3 regions of the Arthrobacter sp. 10T425 genome follow, and region 3 is predicted to be linked to each of the others. Evidence: riboswitches for the same ligand, from Rfam matches in the RefSeq annotation. Region 3 holds a riboswitch; each other region holds the start of a gene.
The links. A riboswitch is a leader RNA that binds a small molecule or an ion and turns the genes downstream of it on or off. The one in region 3 is predicted to bind cyclic di-AMP.

Region 1 (6,227 bases), on a different contig from region 3:
AATGAATGTGGTCAGCGGTGCCGCCGGGCGCACCACGGAATGGGCGGCCACGCCGGCCAGGGCGAGGACCTCATTCACGTCAATCTCAACGTCGTCCAGCTCCAGGGCCTGGAGCAGGGCACGGCACCAGTCTTCCAGTGTTTCGTCCTGGCTTTTCACCGTTTGCCTCCATGGTCGAGTTCAGCTGTGCAGAGCCGGGCCGGAGCCCGGACCGCCGTCGGGAATCCTGCCGGATACCCCCAGTGCGGACGCGTCATCCCAGGTGTCGACGTCATCCGTGGAACCCGGGGGAACGCGAACTTCCCGCACGTCCAGCCTAGCAAGAAGGGCGAACACCGACGCGTTTTCCAGCCGGTCCCGGGACGCGGCGTCCGCGACAGAACGATGTAGCACGGCCGTGCCATAAAAGCCCGCGAGCGGCTGTTTCCGGCCGTCGGCCGAGACGGCCATGACGCCGTCGGCCGCGTCCCTTTCCGGCGTGCCTGCACCGGACGCGGCCAGCGCCTCGGCCAGGGCATGGACCGCGCCTTCCGACCGGGGCATGTCACACGCCAGGACGAGGGTATAGGGCGCGGCTGCTGCGTGCCGGCTCGCGTGATCGGCGGCCAGGGCGGCCAGCCCCGCCGCGATGGCTGCGGCCGGACCCGCGAAGGGCGGCTCTTCCCGGCAGGTCAGGACGCCGCCGGGCAGGCCCCCGGGGTCGGGGCCGACGACGACGGTGCGCCCCGCCGCGCCGGCGGCCCGCAGTGACCGCTCCAGGAGGGTGGCGCCGTCGTAGACCAGCCCGGATTTGGGCACGCCGCCGAGGCGTGAGGACCGCCCCCCGGCGAGAATGATGGCATCGAACTCCATCGTTTCAGCCTAGCGCGGCGCCAGCGGCCACCGAACAAGCCGTCACGTGCGCCGGCAGCGTCTTCACCGGCTGATCAATCAGCAAGGGGGCAGATCAGGCAGCCGATTCAGGCAGCAGGAACGGATCCCAGGCCGGCGTCGGCTTCTCGAGTTCCTTGATCTGCCAGATGGCACCCTTTGGCGGGCCCGGAACAAAACCGATCTTCCAGCCCATCTCCGCCGGCGTATGGTCGCTCTTGGCGTTGTTGCACCGCAGGCACGCCGCCACCAGATTCTCCCAGGAGTCGGCCCCGCCCCGCGATTTGGGCTGGATGTGGTCGATGGTGTGGGCAGCCTTGCCGCAGTACGCGCAGCGGTGGGCATCCCGGCGCAGCACGCCGCGGCGGCTCACCGCAGTCATTGTGTTGTACCTGGGCCGGATGTAGCGGTTCAGCAGGATCACGGACGGGCGGCCCAAAATGTCCTGGGGGCCGACCACGGGGTCGTCCCCTTCGGCCACCACGCTGGCCTTTCCGGTCAGGACAAGGACGAGCGCCCGGCGGAAGGTGATGACCGCCAGCGGTTCATATCCAGCATTCAGAACGAGAGTGCGCATCCGCATACCTCTTCACGGCCGCACCCGCCAGCGGCACGAGGGCCGGCTGCCCTCTGCATGGTCGGGCTATGGATCGACAACACAAGAGTAAACACTCAAGTGCCGGATCACCGAATATTTTTTCACCGGTGCGGTCCCGGGCGCGGAAAGTTCACTGCACGGCAACGCAAAAGACCCCCGCCTGCAGGCGGGGGTCTTTCGGAATGCTGGGGTTCGTGCTTAGGCGCCGACGCGGATGAAGACCGGGCCGGAGCCGACGTTGACGCTGTACAGCGCGGTGGTGCCGCCGTTCCAGCCGCCGTGCACTGCCATGCCGTTGCCGACGTAGACCGCGATGTGAGCCATGCCCACGCCGCCGTTCTGGTAGTAAGCGAGGTCGCCCGGGCGTGCCTCGGCGGCGCTCACGGTGCGGCCCAGGGACAGGTAACCTGCCGGCCAGCCGTGGTAGTGGATGCCTGCCGCGGCCAGGGCGTTGGTGGCGAGGGCGGTGCAGTCCTGCGCCACGCCGATCTGTGCGTAGGCAGCGGCGGCGATGGTCGCGCCTGCGCCGCTTCCGATGCCAGCGGGGGCCTGGGCAGCGACGCCGCCGCTGACGCCAAGCTCGGTGCCGCCGGCGCGGGTGGCCGTGGCGTCCTGGACCTTGACAACGGGCTTGGGAGCCTCGACAACGGGAGCCGGCGTGGTGGTCACGGCGGGCTTCTCGTAGGAGATCGCGATGGTGGAAGCGGCCGAGATGGTGGCCGGAGCTGCGGACTGGACTTCCAGGGCCGAAGCGGAGGTGGATTCGCGCTGAACATTGGTTTCAGCAGCGTTGGCTGCGATTCCGCTGGTCAGGACCAGACCGGAAGCTGCGGCGATGACCGCAGCCTGACGACCCACGCCGCCGGCGTTGTCGCCGACAGCCTTAGCAATAACAGCCAGCGAGTTGGTCTTGGTGACCTCGGCGCGGTGCCGTGCAACGTTTGCACGAGTAGTCATTAAGTTCTCTCTTTCGTGATCCTTGGACCGCGCGCTTTCGGGCGCGGACTGAGGACGCTCCGGCATCTTGGGGGTACGCCGGATCGCCCCGAAATGGGTTACTTAGCGAAGGGTGTACTGCGAAGACGCGCCAAAAGCGGAAACTGCATGCTGTCCGGGCTCGCTAGAGATTGAGCCTGCGGAACGTGATCCAATCCGGGCGCCGGCAAGGGCGGCACGTGATGTGGATTCCAGCGGGCTCGACAGAGCCTCGCCGGTGCGCATGCGCGCAGAATTGTGGCGTGAAGACACGAAAGTAGCCTCTCCCAATGCCTACGAGGTGAGCTGTCGGATTCGGATGGGAGTCACCCGGCCGCGCTGCTTCCTGGGAAGCTTTGCGACTTAACCCCAAGGCCTTCTTTCGAAGGCCAAAATTGGTTCCCCCGCCCCTGCCAGACGATGTAATGCGAACGGACCTTGAGCGGTGGCAGAGCTAGGCAATCCACTCAAGAGCGCCAACTTCGGAAAAGTTGGCGTGCTTCAAACCCTACAGCAGTCCGGATCCAATGTCACATTCAGATCACGGCGTGTCACAGGAAGTTGAGAGCAGCCCATCGTCTTTTTAGAGCCAGCCGAGCGGGTCAACGACATCGCCGTTGACCATCACTTCAAAGTGGAGGTGGCAGCCCGTGGAGGCGCCGGTGGTTCCGCTCATGGCGACGACGTCACCGCGGGAAACCTTCTGGCCGACCTTGACCGAGGCCGAGGACAGGTGGTTGTACGTGGTCTCCAGGCCGTTGCCGTGATCGATGACCACGCGGTTCCCCCCGCCGAAGGGATGCCAGCCGTTGAAGGTCACGGTGCCGCTGGCGGCCGCGTGGACCGCCGTGCCGCACTGGGCGGCGAAATCCTGGCCGCGGTGGAACTCCCCCGCGCCCCCGGTAATGGGGCTGACACGGTAGCCGAAGGGCGAGGCCGTGACCAGCTGGTCGAGCGGCGCACCCAGGGTGCCGGCCGATGCCGCGCGGGTGATGGTGCCCACAGACTGGGCGCTCAGCAGCTGCTTGAGTTTCCCGTCCGGATCGCCCTTCGTGGTGACGGCCGTGCGGTTGAAGTCGACTTTGGCGGCGGCGGCAGCGGTGACATCCGGCTGCACGGCAGCGGAGAGCGCGCCGGACCCGCCCGGATTCGAAGCCATCACCGGGCTCGTGACGGGGACCGTCACGGTCAGAACCAGACCAGTTGCGGCCAGGGCGATCCCGGCCTTCTGCCCGACCCCGCTGGCCGCGGCAAAGTCCGTGACCTGGCGGAACGGACTGCGACGGCGACGGCGTTCATCCCGGTGCACGTCCCGCGGGCGTTCGGCCGTGTGTGCGACGACGGGACGCGGCTCCGGTGCGGGACCGGTCGCGCGGCGACGGCCCCTGGAGGTCTGGGTGGTCAAGAACGGTTCCTCTCTGGATGGCCTGCGAAGTTAGCTGTCGGATTCGGGTCAGAGAGATCAAAGACCCGGTCCGCCGTTGCAAGCAGCCACGCACAGATGCATCCCCAGGGGATCCTTCGGTGGAAGCTGCTTGCCGCTGACGGACTTCACCCCAAGGCTGCCGAAGTAGCAGCCGAAAGTGGTTCCCCCGCCCCTGCCAGGAGGTAGTTCTGCGACTGATCCGCTGGCAGGGCTCGGCTTCGGATCAGGTAACGCTTTGGTATCGGTACTGGGCACTAACTATAGGCGATTAAGCCGCCCGGTAATAAATCCGTAACCGCAATTGTGGACAACTCATGGGTCGTCCCATGACCGGCGCGTAGTGGCTGGTCAGGCGACTGTTACAAAGACGTGCGCGGCAACCTCGGGCGGCAGTTCCAGGGCACCTTCGATATCGGGGACGCGGACCGAGATGTACTCCCCCACCCGCTCCAGCGAGACAAGCGCGCCAGGCCTGATTCCGCCCTCGTCGAGCTGGGCCAGAAGCTCCGGCTCCACCTGGATCGGCTCCGCGAGCCGGTTGACCGTAACCCGGGAACTTACCCCGTAGCCGGCCATGGCCTCCAGCAGGTTCACAGGCCTGTCCACGGGGGCGCCATTGGGAACGCCGCCAAGATCCGCAAGCCCCGGAATAGGGTTTCCGTAGGGCGAGACTGTCGGGTGGTTGAGCATCTCGAAGATTCTTCGCTCGACGCGTTCGCTCATGACATGTTCCCAGCGGCACGCTTCCTCGTGGACGTAGGCCCAGTCGAGCCCGATCACGTCCGCGAGGAGGCGTTCGGCCAGACGGTGCTTGCGCATGACACCGATTGCACGTTTCCGTCCGGTTTCCGTCAATTCAAGGTGCCGGTCGCCGGAAACAACCACCAGCCCGTCGCGCTCCATCCGGCCGATCGTCTGGGACACAGTGGGGCCGGAGTGGCGGAGCCGTTCGGCGATGCGGGCGCGGAGGGCAACGATGTTTTCTTCTTCAAGTTCCAGAATGGTCCGAAGATACATCTCCGTGGTATCGATCAGATCCGTCATTCAGCTCAGCTCCTCGAGCGCAGTCCTAGCGTCATTCCCACCGTACCGCGTGCGGGCTGCATGCAGGATGCGCCCAGGCGGGAACCGCCGTACGTTCGCATGCCAGCCTAGCCTATTTTGAATTACTCCGGATAATCTTTCGATCGACCTGGAGCTATTATCCCAGCCCCAGCCGGCCGGCCGTCCCCGGCGTCTCAATGACCGGACTATGACAGGCCTTTTTCCGTATCGCCGGGAGCTGTCAGGCAAAATAAAACAGGCAGAATGAAACAGGCAGAATGAAAAGGGGGGTCCGTGGTAGCCATCCCTGCCCGCCACCTCCCAGCCACGCTACGAACCAGCCGAAAATTGGAGCCACTGTGAGCGACACCAGCATCACGATCCCCGCCAACCTCCTGCCCAAGGACGGACGGTTCGGCGCCGGCCCGTCCAAAGTCCGGCCGGAACAGATGGACGCCCTGGCCGCGGCATCGTCGAAGCTGCTGGGGACCTCGCACCGCCAGGCACCCGTGAAGAACCTGGTCGGCTCGGTGCGCAGCGGCCTCAGCGAATTCTTCCGGGCACCGGAAGGCTATGAAGTCGTGCTGGGCGTCGGCGGATCTACCGCGTTCTGGGACATTGCCAGCTTCGGGCTCGTGGAGAACAAAGCGCAGCACCTGTCCTTCGGCGAGTTCGGCTCGAAGTTCGCCTCCGCCACCAACAAGGCGCCGTTCCTTGCCGAGTCCTCCATCATCAAGGCCGAACCCGGCACCCGCCCCACCGCCCGGGCGGAGGCCGGCGTCGACGTCTATGCGTGGCCGCAGAACGAGACCTCAACCGGCGTGGCCGCCCCCGTCCAGCGGGTGGCCGGCGCCGACGAGGGGTCGCTGGTGCTCGTGGACGCGACCTCGGCCGCGGGCGGGCTGGACGTGGACGTGGCGGAGTCGGACGTGTACTACTTCGCGCCGCAGAAGAACTTCGCATCCGACGGCGGCCTGTGGCTGGGCCTGTTCTCCCCGGCCGCGCTGGAACGGGCGGCACGGATCAAGGCCGGCGACCGCTGGATTCCCGACTTCCTTGACCTCCAGACGGCGATCGACAATTCCCGGCTGAACCAGACCTACAACACCCCCGCACTGGCCACCCTGGTGACCCTGGACGCCCAGGTGCAGTGGCTCAACGCCAACGGCGGCCTGGACTTCGCCGCCGGCCGGACCACGGATTCTGCCGGCCGCATCTACCGCTGGGCCGAAGCGTCCGAATACGCCACGCCGTTCGTGGCCAAGGCCGAGGACCGCTCGAACGTGATCGCCACGATCGACTTCGATGACTCGA
Region 2 (6,227 bases), on a different contig from region 3:
CCAACGTTACCGGACCGTTACCTCAGCCCGCAAACCTCCCGGATCCGGGACGTTCCGCATGCCGCCCCCGCCCGGGGGTGCCGCGCTACACGCAGCTGGGCTGATACGCCGGGTTGCCCGGGCGGCCGGCCGGCTGACCAAGAGCGTCCGACACGAGACGCTGGGTGACGGGGTCGTTGGGCGCCTGGTCATGGTCAACCACGTCTGCCGGGCACTTGTCCTGGATGGTGATATTGGTGACCTGCCGGGCCGGGCCGGCGAGGAACTGGCTGGGGTAGGGCGTCACCACCTCGTCGTGCGTCGTGGAGATCACCGTGTAGGCCGGACCAGGAACCGTGTCGCCAATGGAGTTGAGCTCGGTGAGGAATGGTGAACCTGCCTGCTGGTCGGCGCAGGCCTGGCAATTCGACCCTCCCACTGAGGTGGCCGGCGGAACGGCGTCCGGTGTCGGCGTGATGAGCCCGCGGGTTCCGTGGTTGGACGGGGCGATGCCCACCAAGTGGTTCACCTTGTCCGCGCCTCCAAGGAAACCGAGGTAGTAGCGCGGCATCATGCCGCCCTGGCTGTGGCCCACGAGATCAACTTTCCTGGCACCCGTTGAGGCCAGTACCTTGTCGACAAACGGGGCGAGCTGACGGGCTGAGTCTGCCACCGGGCCCGTGGCGTCGACGCCGTTGGTCGCACCGTAGTTCAGCGCGAAAACGCAGTAGCCCTGGCTTTTTAGCGCCGGCGACATCGTCGCCCAGTTCTTCGCCATGTTTTCGAAGGTTCCCGGCACCAGGACCACCGGGTAGGGGTGGGCTGCCGAGGGCTTGCAGGACCAGTCATTCGCGCCTGGCGGCGAAACGTCAACGGTGTCGGCCTGGGCCGCCGGCACACCCATCAGGGATGCGCCGAGCAGCGCCGAGGTCGCAGCTGCCAGCGCTGCGAGTGCTGCGGGCGTTTTCGGGTATGGCACGGATTACCTCTTCGGTTGGACACGTCATCTGTGACGGTCTGTGGAAATGGAAGTGAGGTAGGGGATCAGCCCCCGCTGTGATCCGACTCACGGCTCTCAATTCACGCTAGGGAAGGTGCTCCGCGGATCCCTCCAACATGCACGTTTGTGCATGCATTTTTCGACGGCGCTGGTGCCAGTTGGGGTTGCGTGGGGAGACTGCTGCACAGTTGTGCAGGTAGGGCATGCCGCCCGCCGTCGCCCCCGGTCACCTCACTCTCCGGTCACCTCACTCTCCGGGCGGAAAATCGTAGGAGGCCTGGATCGTCGCCGGCGCGGTGCCGTAGGACAGGACGATCTCGTCGTGCGCCTTGAACGGGAGGTCCCGGATCCCGGCGTCGAACTTCCGGCCGTTCACGTAAACGGTCCAGCCATCCAGCGAACCCCCACCGGTGCCGGGGGCGCCGTTGCCACCGAGGACGCCCCACTCCGTCAGGAGCTGCCCGAGGGTGAAGACCTGGCCGGCGGTGGGGGACTCGATGTGGACCACGCCCGTGGTGTCGTGGGTGTGCAGGGCTGAGATGCCGTTGGCCCTTTGGTCAACTCCGGTGGTGATGCCGATATTGGCCGGCACCGCGATGGGCTTGCCGTCCTTCAGCACGTCCAGATGTGCGTGATAGTGGTCCACGTTGCCCTCCGCCGTCAGCACAGTGAGGCCGGCCTGGGCGATCCGGCCGGGCGCCCCCGTGATGTCTAATGCGAAATCAGAGGCCGGCGCCGCGGATGCCGCAGGTGACTCAGGCGACGGTGCGGTAGATGGCGCAGGGGCAGCGCACCCTGCCACCCCCAGCGTCATGGCGGAAAGTGCGATGGCGAGTGTCAGCTTGGTGTGCATGGTTGCGTAAACCGCTTTCGATCGGAGGCTTGCCAGTTCAGTCTAGGCAGATGGTCCGGGCCCACCGCCCAGGACGGCTTGGCACCGCGTTTCCGCCGCGAGCCGCGAGGGGAAAGAATGGACAGGTGAGTGATGCCGGCGAATTCATCGACCTCTCGCTGCAGCGCGAAGCTTCCTGGCGCCGCGCTGAGCAGCTTCAGGCGCGGCTGGAAACGGAGCCGGCGGGCAGCGGCCTCCGGTTCTACGGCACGTCCGTGGGCGCCGTGCGCGGCACGGTCCGGGATGCCGGCCGCCGCTATCCCGGGCTGTCTCGCGATGAGGTCACTGCGCTGAGTTCCGAACTGTGGGGCTCCGCGATCGGAGGCTCCGGCCCGGGGGCCGCGCCGGTTTTCGAGCGCCGGCTGGCCGCCGTGGTCCTGCTGCAGGCCAACGTGAAGCTGCTGACCAACTCGGACCTCACCCGGCTGGAGGGCTTCATCCGGCAGGCGCGGGTGCGGGACCTTGTGGATCCGCTCGCCGTCGACGTCGTCGGGCCCCTGGTGGACGGACTCGATGTTCTGGCCAGGGTGCGGGCCGACAGCGTGCTGGACCGGTGGGTGCGCGAGCCCGATGCCTGGCTGCGCCGGGCCGCGCTTCTCTCGCCGTTGCTGGCGCTGCGCGCGGGCGCGGGGGACTGGGACAGGTTCCTCCGGCACGCCAACGAGGTGCTCGGCGAGCCGGGCGGGACGTTCGACGCCGACGGCACAGCTGTCCGGGATGCCGTCTCCCGGGTCCAGGCAGAGATGGCAAAGTGGAGGCCGGAGCTGCAATTCACGTCAATTGGAGAATGACCCTCCGAAATTTCGCCGCCGGCTCGGCTTTGGCCCAGGCATTTAGACATTCGGACTGTCAGGCCTTCGGACCCCCCGGATCGCCCTGCCCAACGGCGCTGCCGGAATTTCCGGACTTGCCGCCGGCATTTGCCGGGACCGCGAAAGTCCTCGCCGCCCGTGACCCGGCGACGGCGCCCGCGGCTATGGTGACCAGCGCTCCCACCAGCAGGGCCGCGGCCTCGCCCGGGAGCAGGACCTGAAGCTGCGTGCCGATGCTCGCCGCAGCCACCGGTACGCCAAGCTGGGCCGCCGACAACACCCCGAGCGACAGCGGGAGTCCCAGGAAAGCCAGGTCGGCGTGGGCCAGCAGGGCCCCGGCCCCCAGCAACAGGCCGAGGGCCATCATGTCCGGGTGCCCGGCCAGGTCCCTTAGAGTCAGCGATGCACCCAGCCACACGAAGAAGAGCGGACCCAGGAAGCCGTCGCTGAGCGCGAACAGTTGCCGGGCCAGCCGCCGCGGTTCGCCGACCGCAGCCATCACCAGGCCGAAAGAAAAGCCTGCCATCATCACAGACACATTGCTCCACGTCGCGACACCGGCCAGGGTGAAGAGCACGGCCAGCTGGATCCGTAGCTCCAGGGCAAACTTGCGGCTTTCCGAGAGCCGGTGCACGCGCCGACGGATTCCCTGGCGCTCCAGCCAGCGCAAGCCGACAAAGAGCACTACCGCGCACCCGGTCACCGCGAGGACACCCAGCGCCGCCTGGACTGCGTGGGGCGGATCCACCAGGAGCGGCAACGCCACAATGCAGGCTGTGTCGGCTATTGCCACCTGCGCTGTCATAGCGACGACATCTGGCCCGCCGAGGCGCAGGGAATCGACGATTGGAAGCACCAGGGCGGCCGACGAGGAGGCCAGCAGCACGACGTAGAGGGGAGCATGTCCAGTCCCGAACAGCAGTCCGATGCCGGTTCCGATCACCACCGCTGCCGCTGCGGCCACCATCGCCCGGCGGGAGCCTTTGCCGAGGGCGCCACGGATGTGCGGATCCCGCACGGGAACGTGGGTGCCTGCCACGAACATCATCAGCGCAAACCCGATATTGGCCAGCAGGGTGAACGTCGGGTCCGCGGGGTCCACCAGGGCCAGGCCTGAGCGCCCGATCGCGATGCCGGCCAGCAGCTCACCCAGCATGACAGGCAAGTGCCAGCGCGCCGGCAGGGCCAGCAGGGGGCCAGCCAAGGCGATGACGGCGATCAGCGCCAGCGACAGGAAGGTCACGGTTCGCGGCGGCCGGCCGGCGCCGGGCCTGACCGCCGTTCCACCACCGCATAGGCCTTGCCGTCCAGGAAAGCCCAGTCGTTGACAACCATGTACCCGAGCGCGTCCACCCGGTCATTGAGGATGTGCTCGTCGAAACCCCCGTCGCGCGGTTCCGCGTCCCATGTGCTCACGTGGACGTCCCCGCCGTCGAGGATCAGCAGCTCGGTGTTGACGTCGAAATCCTCTTGGGGCTGAGTGCTCAACTGGCAGATGGCGACACAATGGCTGTTCATTTTCGGGCCTCCGCTTCCGGTGGTGCTGATGGCATCATCCTATGTTCGGAAACGGCGCCGCCCTATGGGCAAATTGCGGCCCGGCATCACGGCTCCGTTACCTGAATGTGACTTTCGGGTGCGGTTCGCGCTACGGTTGATGAGTGCCTGTTGTCTCCGATACGGGCGCTCCCCAGCCGATTGCCTAACTCTGCCGCGGCCCGGGGGTAACTCGCATCAACGTCCGGCAGAGACGGGGAAACCACTTTTGATCTGCTGATATGCAGGTCTTGGGGTGAAGCCGCACAGTGCCCGCAACGACGGGCCCGGGAGTGCGGCCGGGTGCCTCCCATCCGAATCCGACAGCTCACCTCGCAGGCATTGGGAGAGGCTACATTTTTCATGACTTCAGTCAATACTTTTGCGCGCCATGCCGCCGTCCTCGCCGCCGCATCCGGCCTGGTCCTGACCAGCGGAATGGCCGCCAACGCCGCCACCGCCCCCGTGCAGCGTGACTCTGCTCCGGCGTCGACCGTCGACGTCACCGGACAGGTCAGTGCCCCCGTCAGCGCCGATTCAAGCGTCAAGATCAGCTTCGAGCGCCCCGCAGTGGATTCTGTTGCCGCGCCGGTCATCGAACAGCCCGTCGCACCGGCTCCGGCTCCCGCTGCAGCTCCGGCGGCAGCGCCCAAGGCTCCGGCCAAGCCGGTCATCCAGGTGCAGGCCGCTCCGGCAGCAGCTCCGGCTGCAGCGCCGGCCGCGCCGCCCGCGGGCGGACGCAACGCCATCATGCTCTCGGCCGCCTACAGCCAGGTGGGCATCACCCAGGACTGCACCGCCATGGTGGAAAAGGCCCTTGGCGCCGCGGGTAAGCCCGTTGGCGACATCGGTCCCCGCGCGTTCCTTGGCCTTGGAACCGTTGTGGCGACGCCGCAGCCCGGTGACATGGTGGTCCAGTCCGGCCACGTCGGCATCTACGCCGGCAACGGCCAGGTGGTCAGTGGCGGCATGAACGGCAAGAACCAGACCATGGTCCACCCGCTGTCCTGGCTCACCGCGACCGGCGGCGTGACGTTCGTCCGCGCCTAAGCCGCACGGCCCCGACCCGGGGCCAGACAATCCGGAAAGACCGGCGCTCGAGTTCCCTTGGGGGCAACTCGACCGCCGGTCTTTCCTGTCTCCGCATTCGGGAGTCCGGGATCCCGTTGGCATATCTTTCCCCGGCGCATGGACCTCAGGGATTCCCGCTGCCCATGAGCGGAAGCATCAACTTCATGACGGTTCCCTCGTCGCCCGTCGCGGCCACCTCGACGGTGCCCCCGGCCGCGACGGCAATCTCCCGGACCAGGGCCAGGCCTATGCCAAAGCTCCGCTGTCCCTGTGAGGTGCCGGCCGTCCGCACGAACCGGTCAAAGATCCGGGCCTGATCGACGCCGGTGATTCCGGTCCCGGAGTCCGCCACCGTGATCACGGCGCGCTTCTGCTCGATTGAGGTCGTGATGGACACGCGGCCGCCCGGAGGCGTGTGGGCCAGCGCGTTGTCCGCCAGGGCCAGCACGGCACGCCGCAGCGCATTCTTCTCGATCCGGGCCAGCGGCCGGGCATCGGCAGAGAATTCCAGACGCACCTGGCGCTGCTCTGCCACCTGCTGGAGGCTGCCGGCGACGCTGGCGGCAGCGTCGGCGAGGTCGGCAGGGGGCGAGGAACGGTCCGGGGCCTCCGCGGTTGCCGCGAGGAGCAGTTCGTTGACAATCCCTGTCAGCGTCGCGGCGTCCTCCCGGATCCGGGCCAGGTCGTGGCTTTGCCTGGAGCCGGGCACAGTGTTGCGCTGGGCCAGCTGGATCCTGGTGTCCAGGATGGTCAATGGCGTGCGCAATTCGTGGCTGGCATCCTGGATAAAACGCCGCTCCCTTGCCAGGGCATCACTGAGGGGACGAATCGCGCTGCGCGCACTGAGCCACCCGACGATTCCGGCCAGCAGGATTCCCGCCACCCCGGCGATGATCATGGCTTCGAGGACGTCTTTGGAATCCAGGTAGGTGTAGGC
Region 3 (6,227 bases):
AAGTAACAATGGACCCCAGGTTCCACATAGTGAGACAGATCGAGGATTTGTAGCGCAAGTCACAATTCTGCAGCGGCAATAAAATAACAAGTGTTTTACTGACCGGAAGGTCAGCAAGTGCGCTTTCTCGAATATTATTCGGTCAAAGCGGACGACATCAGGCAAATCATTCACAGCACGGCAAGTTGGGCCAAACCGCGCCTGCCCACCGCCGCCTGCGAGGCGGTCCACGGAGTGGGCAGCCGGCATCGCCGCCGGCCAGGCACGGCGGCACTGCCTGCCAGGCACGGTGGCGATGCCGGCTGCGGCGGTTCAGTTCGACTGGCCGCTGGCCGTCGCCGCGACCACCATGACGGAGGCCGCCGTGTAGCCGGAGCCGTCCTTGGCCGCCACGATCCGCACCGTCCCGCCCGCCACGATGTCCGCGACGCTCAGCTGCGTGCCCGCGCCGCCGGCCTGCTGGCGCCGCTCTTGCAGATTACTCACCACGACGTCGCTGCCCAGCGCATAGCTGCGCGTGAAACCGTCGCTGCTCTTGACCGTCACGGAGGACGAGCTGACCTCGCTCACTGTGCCCAGCTGCTCGGCCATCGTGGTGTACGCGCTTCCTTGCAGCACCACGTATTCGGCGTGCACTGCCGCGGAAAGCCCGCTGCTCATCCCCCCGGCAGCGAAGTCGCCGGGACCGCCCTGCCCCGGCATGCCGCCGCCCGCGAAACCACCTTGCGCGGAACCGTCTTGCGCTGAACCTGGCGCGCCCGGGGCGACACCCTGGCCGCCGGGTCCGCTGGCGCCCGCCCCGCCGGCCGCACCGGTGGCTGCCGTTGCGCTTGAGGTGAGGGCATAGACGCCCGCCCCGGCGCCGACGGCCAGGACTGCGGCGGCCCCGGCGACGGCGAGCCCCCGCTTGAGGGTCCAGGGCTTTGCCGCCGAGGCCGTCTTGGCGGAAGTTCCCGGCGCGCCCCAGCCTGTGGCTGCGGCGGGCACAGGTTCCTGCCGGGGCATGCCCCAGGCAGGTTCCGAGGCCGGAACCGTCCAAACCGGCGGCGCGCCCCAGCCGCCGGCAGCGCCTGCTTCCGGCCGCCCGCCGTCAGCGTGTCCGGTTTGGACTGTTCCGCCGCCGTCGTGTCCGCCGTCGGAGTGTCCGCCGTCGGTGGGTCCGGCGCCGTGCTGCCAGGCAGTACGGCGTGTGGTTACCGGCGCGGGCGCCGCTGGCGCGCCGGTGGTGGGCGTGGGGGCTGGCTCGGGGGCTGGTCCGGAACCGGCTCCGGGATGCTGACCGCTCATGGTATTTCTCCTTTAGGGTGCGGATCGGTGTTCACCCCAGAGTGGTGAGCGATCCTGTGCCTGGGCTGTGCGGGCCGACAGCCCGGCCTGTGACGTTGGCGCCGGACGGTAAAGGGGTTTGAACATGGCCGGCGCGGCCCGTACGGTCCCGCAACGGCATCCAGCTCGCTAGGCTGGGATTCACAGGTGCCGCACAGGGTCCCCAAAGCCCCGCCTAACCGGCAGATCGGAGAGTTGTCCCCATGGCCACTTCGCACTCCATGACCAACAACCTTCCCCAGCTCACGCATCCGGACGGCTCCCCCATCCGCGCCCTCGTGGTGGATGACGAGCCCAGCCTCTCCGAGCTCATGAGCATGGGGCTGCGGATGGCCGGCTGGTCCGTGGCCGTGGCCGAGGACGGGCCCGGAGCCGTCCGGCTAGCCAAGGAGTTCCGCCCCGACGTGCTGGTGCTGGACGTGATGTTGCCCGGGTTCGACGGCGTCGAACTGCTGAACAGGATCCGCGCGTTCGCGCCGGAGGTGCCGGCGCTGTTCCTCACCGCCAAGGATGCCGTCCAGGACCGCATCACCGGACTGGCGGCCGGCGGCGATGACTATGTCACCAAGCCGTTCAGCATGGAAGAGGTGCTGCTGCGCCTGCACCGGCTGGTCCAGCGCTCCGGAGTGGCCGCCATGGACACCGCCGAACTCGTGGTGGGAGACCTCGTGCTCAACGTCGACACCCGCGAAGTCACCCGGGCCGGTGAGGAAATGCACCTGACCGCCACGCAGTTCGAGCTGCTGCGCTACCTCATGGAAAACCCGAAACGGGTCATCAGCAAGGCCCAGATCCTGGACCGTGTCTGGGACTACGACTTCGGCGGCCAGGCGAACATCGTGGAACTGTACATTTCCTACCTCCGCAAGAAGGTCGACGCCAACCACGCTCCGATGATCCACACGGTGCGCGGAGCCGGGTACGTCCTGAAACCGGCGGACTGATCCGTGCCCTCACTTTCCGGCATGACCCGCGTCCCCGGACGCGACTGGCGCAACCCGTCGACGTGGCATTTGCGCACCCGGCTGGTCCTGGTCGCCATGGCGCTGCTCGTGGCCATCTGCGGCGCTGTGGGCTTGTTCAGCTACGCCTCCATGGACCTCTTCCTCACCCGGCAACTCGACACCCAGCTGGACCAGGCCTCGCACCGTTCGAGCGAATTCGGCCGGCCCTCCTCGGACGATTCGGGCAGACGCCCCGACCCCCTCGAAGCCCGGGGACAGGGCGTCGGGACGCTTAACGCACGGATAGTGGACGGCGAAGTCAGCAGGGCAGGATTCCTGGCCGGGGACGGCGCGGTCAAGAACCTCTCCCCCGCCGACAACAAGGTTCTCCTGGCCCTCACCCCGAGCGGCGTGTCCGTGGACCGCAGCCTTTCGGCCGGCGCCTACCGGCTCACGGCGGCGCGAACACCGTACGGCGACGTGATTGTGACCGGACTCCCGCTGGCAGAAAAACAAAGCACCCTGGCCTCCCTGGTCTGGACCATGGTGGTGGTGTCCGCAGGCGGGCTCGTGCTGATCGGGCTCGCCGGCACGGCCCTGATCCGGCGGACCATGAAGCCGCTGGAACAGCTCTCCGAGGTTGCCACCAAGGTCTCCCGTCTCCCGCTGGACGCCGGCGAGGTGGCGCTCGGGGTCCGCGTCCCGACGTCGGCGGCCCATCCCGGAACGGAAGTGGGCAGCGTGGGCTACGCGCTGAACAAGATGCTGGACAACGTCTCCAACGCTCTCGAGGCGCGGCAGGAGAGCGAGATGAAGGTCCGGCAGTTCGTCGCCGACGCCTCGCACGAACTCCGCACCCCGCTGACGGCCATTCGCGGCTACACGGAGCTGATGCGGATGACCGAGCATTTCACCCCCGACGGCGAGAGGTCCCTCGCCCGTGTGCAAAGCCAGTCCGAGCGGATGACCACGCTCGTGGAGGACCTGCTGCTGCTGGCGCGCCTGGACGAGGGACAGCCGCTCAAAATCTCCGACGTCGACCTCACCCAACTGGCCATCGAGACGGTCAGCGATGAGAAAGTCATGGCCCCGGACCGCATCTGGCAGCTGGAACTTCCGGACGAGCCCGTGGTGGTGCGCGGTGATGCGACCCAGCTTCACCAGGTCCTCGCCAACCTGCTGTCCAATGCGCGCAAGCACACGGAACCCGGGACCAAGGTGGTCACGGGCGTTATGCGCTCGGCTGACGGCAGTGCCGTGGTCACCGTGACAGACAATGGCAGCGGCATCGCCCCGGAATTTATCGGCCGGGTCTTCGCCCGCTTCACCCGGGCCGACGCCTCGCGCACCAATCCGGCGTCGAACCCCGCAGCTGTCCCCGCCGATTCTGCCGTCGCGACGGCGAGGGTCGGGTCCGGGGCTCCCGCACGCTCGTCCTCCGGCGCCGTTTCCGGCAGCCGCGGAGGTCACGGCACGGCGACCGCCGCGCCGACGTCCGAGGGCACCAGCGGGTTGGGCCTGTCCATTGTCCAGTCGATCGTGGAGGCCCACGGAGGAACAGTCGAGGTCACGTCCCGGCCGGGCCGCACGGAGTTCGCCGTGCGGCTGCCCGCCTCGCCGCCGCCGGCGTAACCGGAACGGCCGCCGTCGGCGCAAACGGCCCGGACGGTCGACCGGCGAGCCCGGCGCAACCCGACACCCCGGCACTGTGACTCCTGTTACCAAAATGTGACTTAAGCGACCGGGTCCTGTAGCGTCGTTAGCGTGCGCCGCCATCGGTGCCGCATATCCGGACGGACGCCAAACTCTGCCGCTTCCCGGATTCCGCTGGACCAGGCAGAGGCGGGGGACCCAGAGTTCCCGGGCAATCTGCTTTCATGCGCCCTCGGGGTGAAGCCGACACGTGATGTTCCGTGCGGCCGGATGACCTCATCCGAACCCGACAGCTAACTCCGCCGGCGTTGAGAGGCCACCATGACTGAATTCCAGGTACAAACACGCCCTGTCGGCGGTTCGCATTCCCGCTCAGTTGGCGCCGCCAAGTCGCGCCACCGCGCCGAACCGGTCAAGCAGGCATCCGCCCTGTCGCGGTTCGCCGCCGGGCTCGGTGTAACCGGCCGCCGTGCCGCCGTCGTCACCGCCGCGTGCGCGCTGCTGCTGGGTGGCGGCGCCGCGAGCCAGGCGGCAGAGCCGGGCGCCCACACGGCGAACGTTGCGAGCCAGACGGCCACGATGGCTGACCCGCTGGCCAAGCTCAACTTCGAGCGGGTCCAGGTGGCTGGGCCGACCGCTGCCACGGAAAAGAACGTGGCTCCCCAGATCTCGGAGGTTGAGGCAGCCGAAGCGCTGATCCACGTGCCCGCTGCTGCCGCACCGGCAGCTGCGGCAGCACCTGCTCCGGCCCCCGCGGCAGCCCCCGCACCTGCTCCGGCTCCCGCGGCGGCCCCCGCTCCGGCACCGGCAGCCGCTCCGGCACCGGCACCGGCAGCCGCGCCGGTCGCAGTCGACGACCCCGCCGGCGCGCAGGCCTACGCCGCGTCCCAGCTGGGAAGCTATGGCTGGGCACCCGGCCAGATGCAGTGCCTGCACAAGCTGTGGACCAAGGAATCCGACTGGAAGACCACCGCCACGAACGCCAGCAGCGGCGCCTACGGCGTGGTCCAGTCCCTGCCCGCCTCGAAGATGGCGAGCGCCGGCGCCGATTACATGACCAACTACCGGACCCAGATCAACTGGGGCCTGAACTACGTCAAGTCGCGCTACGGTTCCCCCTGCGGTGCCCTGAACTTCCACTACGCACACAACTGGTACTAAACCGGCACTAGCCGCCCCCGCCCTGGAGGCCCCGGATCCGCATGGATCCGGGGCCTCTTTGCGTCTCCACGGCCGGACCGGCCCCGGCGGCCCGGACTTCCACAGCCCCCGCACAGCTTGACCCTAAAGCCCTCATATGGGCCGCCGGGAAAGTTGAGCCATGACATTCACAGACCAGGCCACAGGAACCCTGCCCCGCTCCACGGCGACGCCGGCCGGCCCGGCGGCCCCCGGGGCACCCTCGGGGCTTGCCCTGGCCGACGCACCCGTCCCGGGCCCGATCGCCGGGGCCCTGACCGTCCCCGGCGGCCGGCGCACGGCCATTGATACGCGCGCCAGCACGCCCCTGCTGGACGTCACCATCCCGGTCTTTAACGAGGAACGGGACCTCGAGGCCTGCCTGCGCCGGCTCCACGCGTACCTGCTCGGCGCCTTCCCGCATTCCTTCCGGATCACCGTGGCGGACAACGCCAGCACCGACGGAACGCTCAAGGCCGCGGAACGGGTAGCCCGCGAGCTGCGCGAAGTGACGGTGGTCCATATGGCAGAAAAGGGCCGCGGAAACGCACTCCGCAAGGTGTGGCTGGCCTCGCCGTCGCCGGTCCTGGCGTACATGGATGTGGATCTTTCCACTGATCTGGCGGCCCTCGGCCCGCTCCTTGCCCCGCTCATTTCCGGGCACTCCGACCTGGCGATCGGGACACGGCTGTCCCGCAACTCCCGCGTGGTCCGCGGACCCAAACGGGAATTCATCTCGCGCAGCTACAACTTCCTGCTCCAGGCCCTCATGGGCGCCCACTTCAGTGACGCGCAGTGCGGCTTCAAGGCGATCCGGGCGGACGTGGCCCGGCAACTGCTTCCCCACACGCTGGACAACGCCTGGTTCTTCGACACCGAGCTGCTGGTTCTGGCAGAAAAGTGCGGCCTGCGCGTCCACGAAGTCCCGGTGGACTGGACCGACGACCCGGATTCCAGCGTGGACATCGTCCAGACGGCCCTCGCGGACTTGCGCGGCATGGCACGGTTGAGCCGGGACCTGGTCTCGGGCCGGATCCCGGTTCCCGACCTGCGCGCGGCCCTGGCCCGCGGACCGCTGCCGGCCGCCTCGCGGGCACAGGAACAAAGCCCCGGCGGAAGCCTCTT

Region 1: it holds a riboswitch for cyclic di-AMP, as region 3 does, so the genes downstream of both, AC1DDH_RS09300 (NlpC/P60 family protein) here and AC1DDH_RS17355 (aggregation-promoting factor C-terminal-like domain-containing protein) in region 3, are expected to answer to the same signal.
Region 2: it holds a riboswitch for cyclic di-AMP, as region 3 does, so the genes downstream of both, AC1DDH_RS00880 (hypothetical protein) here and AC1DDH_RS17355 (aggregation-promoting factor C-terminal-like domain-containing protein) in region 3, are expected to answer to the same signal.

What each region holds. Positions count from the first base shown of each region.
Region 1 is NZ_JBFTGZ010000006.1:106,765-112,991, reverse strand. Features, by position in the region: gene AC1DDH_RS09315 (DUF6457 domain-containing protein) at 1-159, opposite strand, end outside; gene mobA (molybdenum cofactor guanylyltransferase) at 181-852, opposite strand; gene AC1DDH_RS09305 (HNH endonuclease) at 947-1,447, opposite strand; gene AC1DDH_RS09300 (NlpC/P60 family protein) at 1,667-2,425, opposite strand; cyclic di-AMP (ydaO/yuaA leader) riboswitch at 2,721-2,890, opposite strand; gene AC1DDH_RS09295 (M23 family metallopeptidase) at 3,027-3,848, opposite strand; cyclic di-AMP (ydaO/yuaA leader) riboswitch at 3,853-4,067, opposite strand; gene AC1DDH_RS09290 (iron-dependent transcriptional repressor DtxR) at 4,218-4,913, opposite strand; gene serC (phosphoserine transaminase) at 5,273-6,227, shown strand, end outside.
Region 2 is NZ_JBFTGZ010000001.1:172,206-178,432, forward strand. Features, by position in the region: gene AC1DDH_RS00855 (esterase/lipase family protein) at 86-883, opposite strand; gene AC1DDH_RS00860 (hypothetical protein) at 1,227-1,832, opposite strand; gene AC1DDH_RS00865 (DNA alkylation repair protein) at 1,958-2,662, shown strand; gene AC1DDH_RS00870 (cation:proton antiporter) at 2,721-3,926, opposite strand; gene AC1DDH_RS00875 (hypothetical protein) at 3,923-4,171, opposite strand; cyclic di-AMP (ydaO/yuaA leader) riboswitch at 4,373-4,575, shown strand; gene AC1DDH_RS00880 (hypothetical protein) at 4,583-5,269, shown strand; gene AC1DDH_RS00885 (sensor histidine kinase) at 5,415-6,227, opposite strand, start outside.
Region 3 is NZ_JBFTGZ010000017.1:16,299-22,525, forward strand. Features, by position in the region: gene AC1DDH_RS17340 (hypothetical protein) at 313-1,287, opposite strand; gene AC1DDH_RS17345 (response regulator transcription factor) at 1,530-2,270, shown strand; gene AC1DDH_RS17350 (sensor histidine kinase) at 2,292-3,902, shown strand; cyclic di-AMP (ydaO/yuaA leader) riboswitch at 4,086-4,245, shown strand; gene AC1DDH_RS17355 (aggregation-promoting factor C-terminal-like domain-containing protein) at 4,245-5,084, shown strand; gene AC1DDH_RS17360 (bifunctional glycosyltransferase family 2/GtrA family protein) at 5,245-6,227, shown strand, end outside.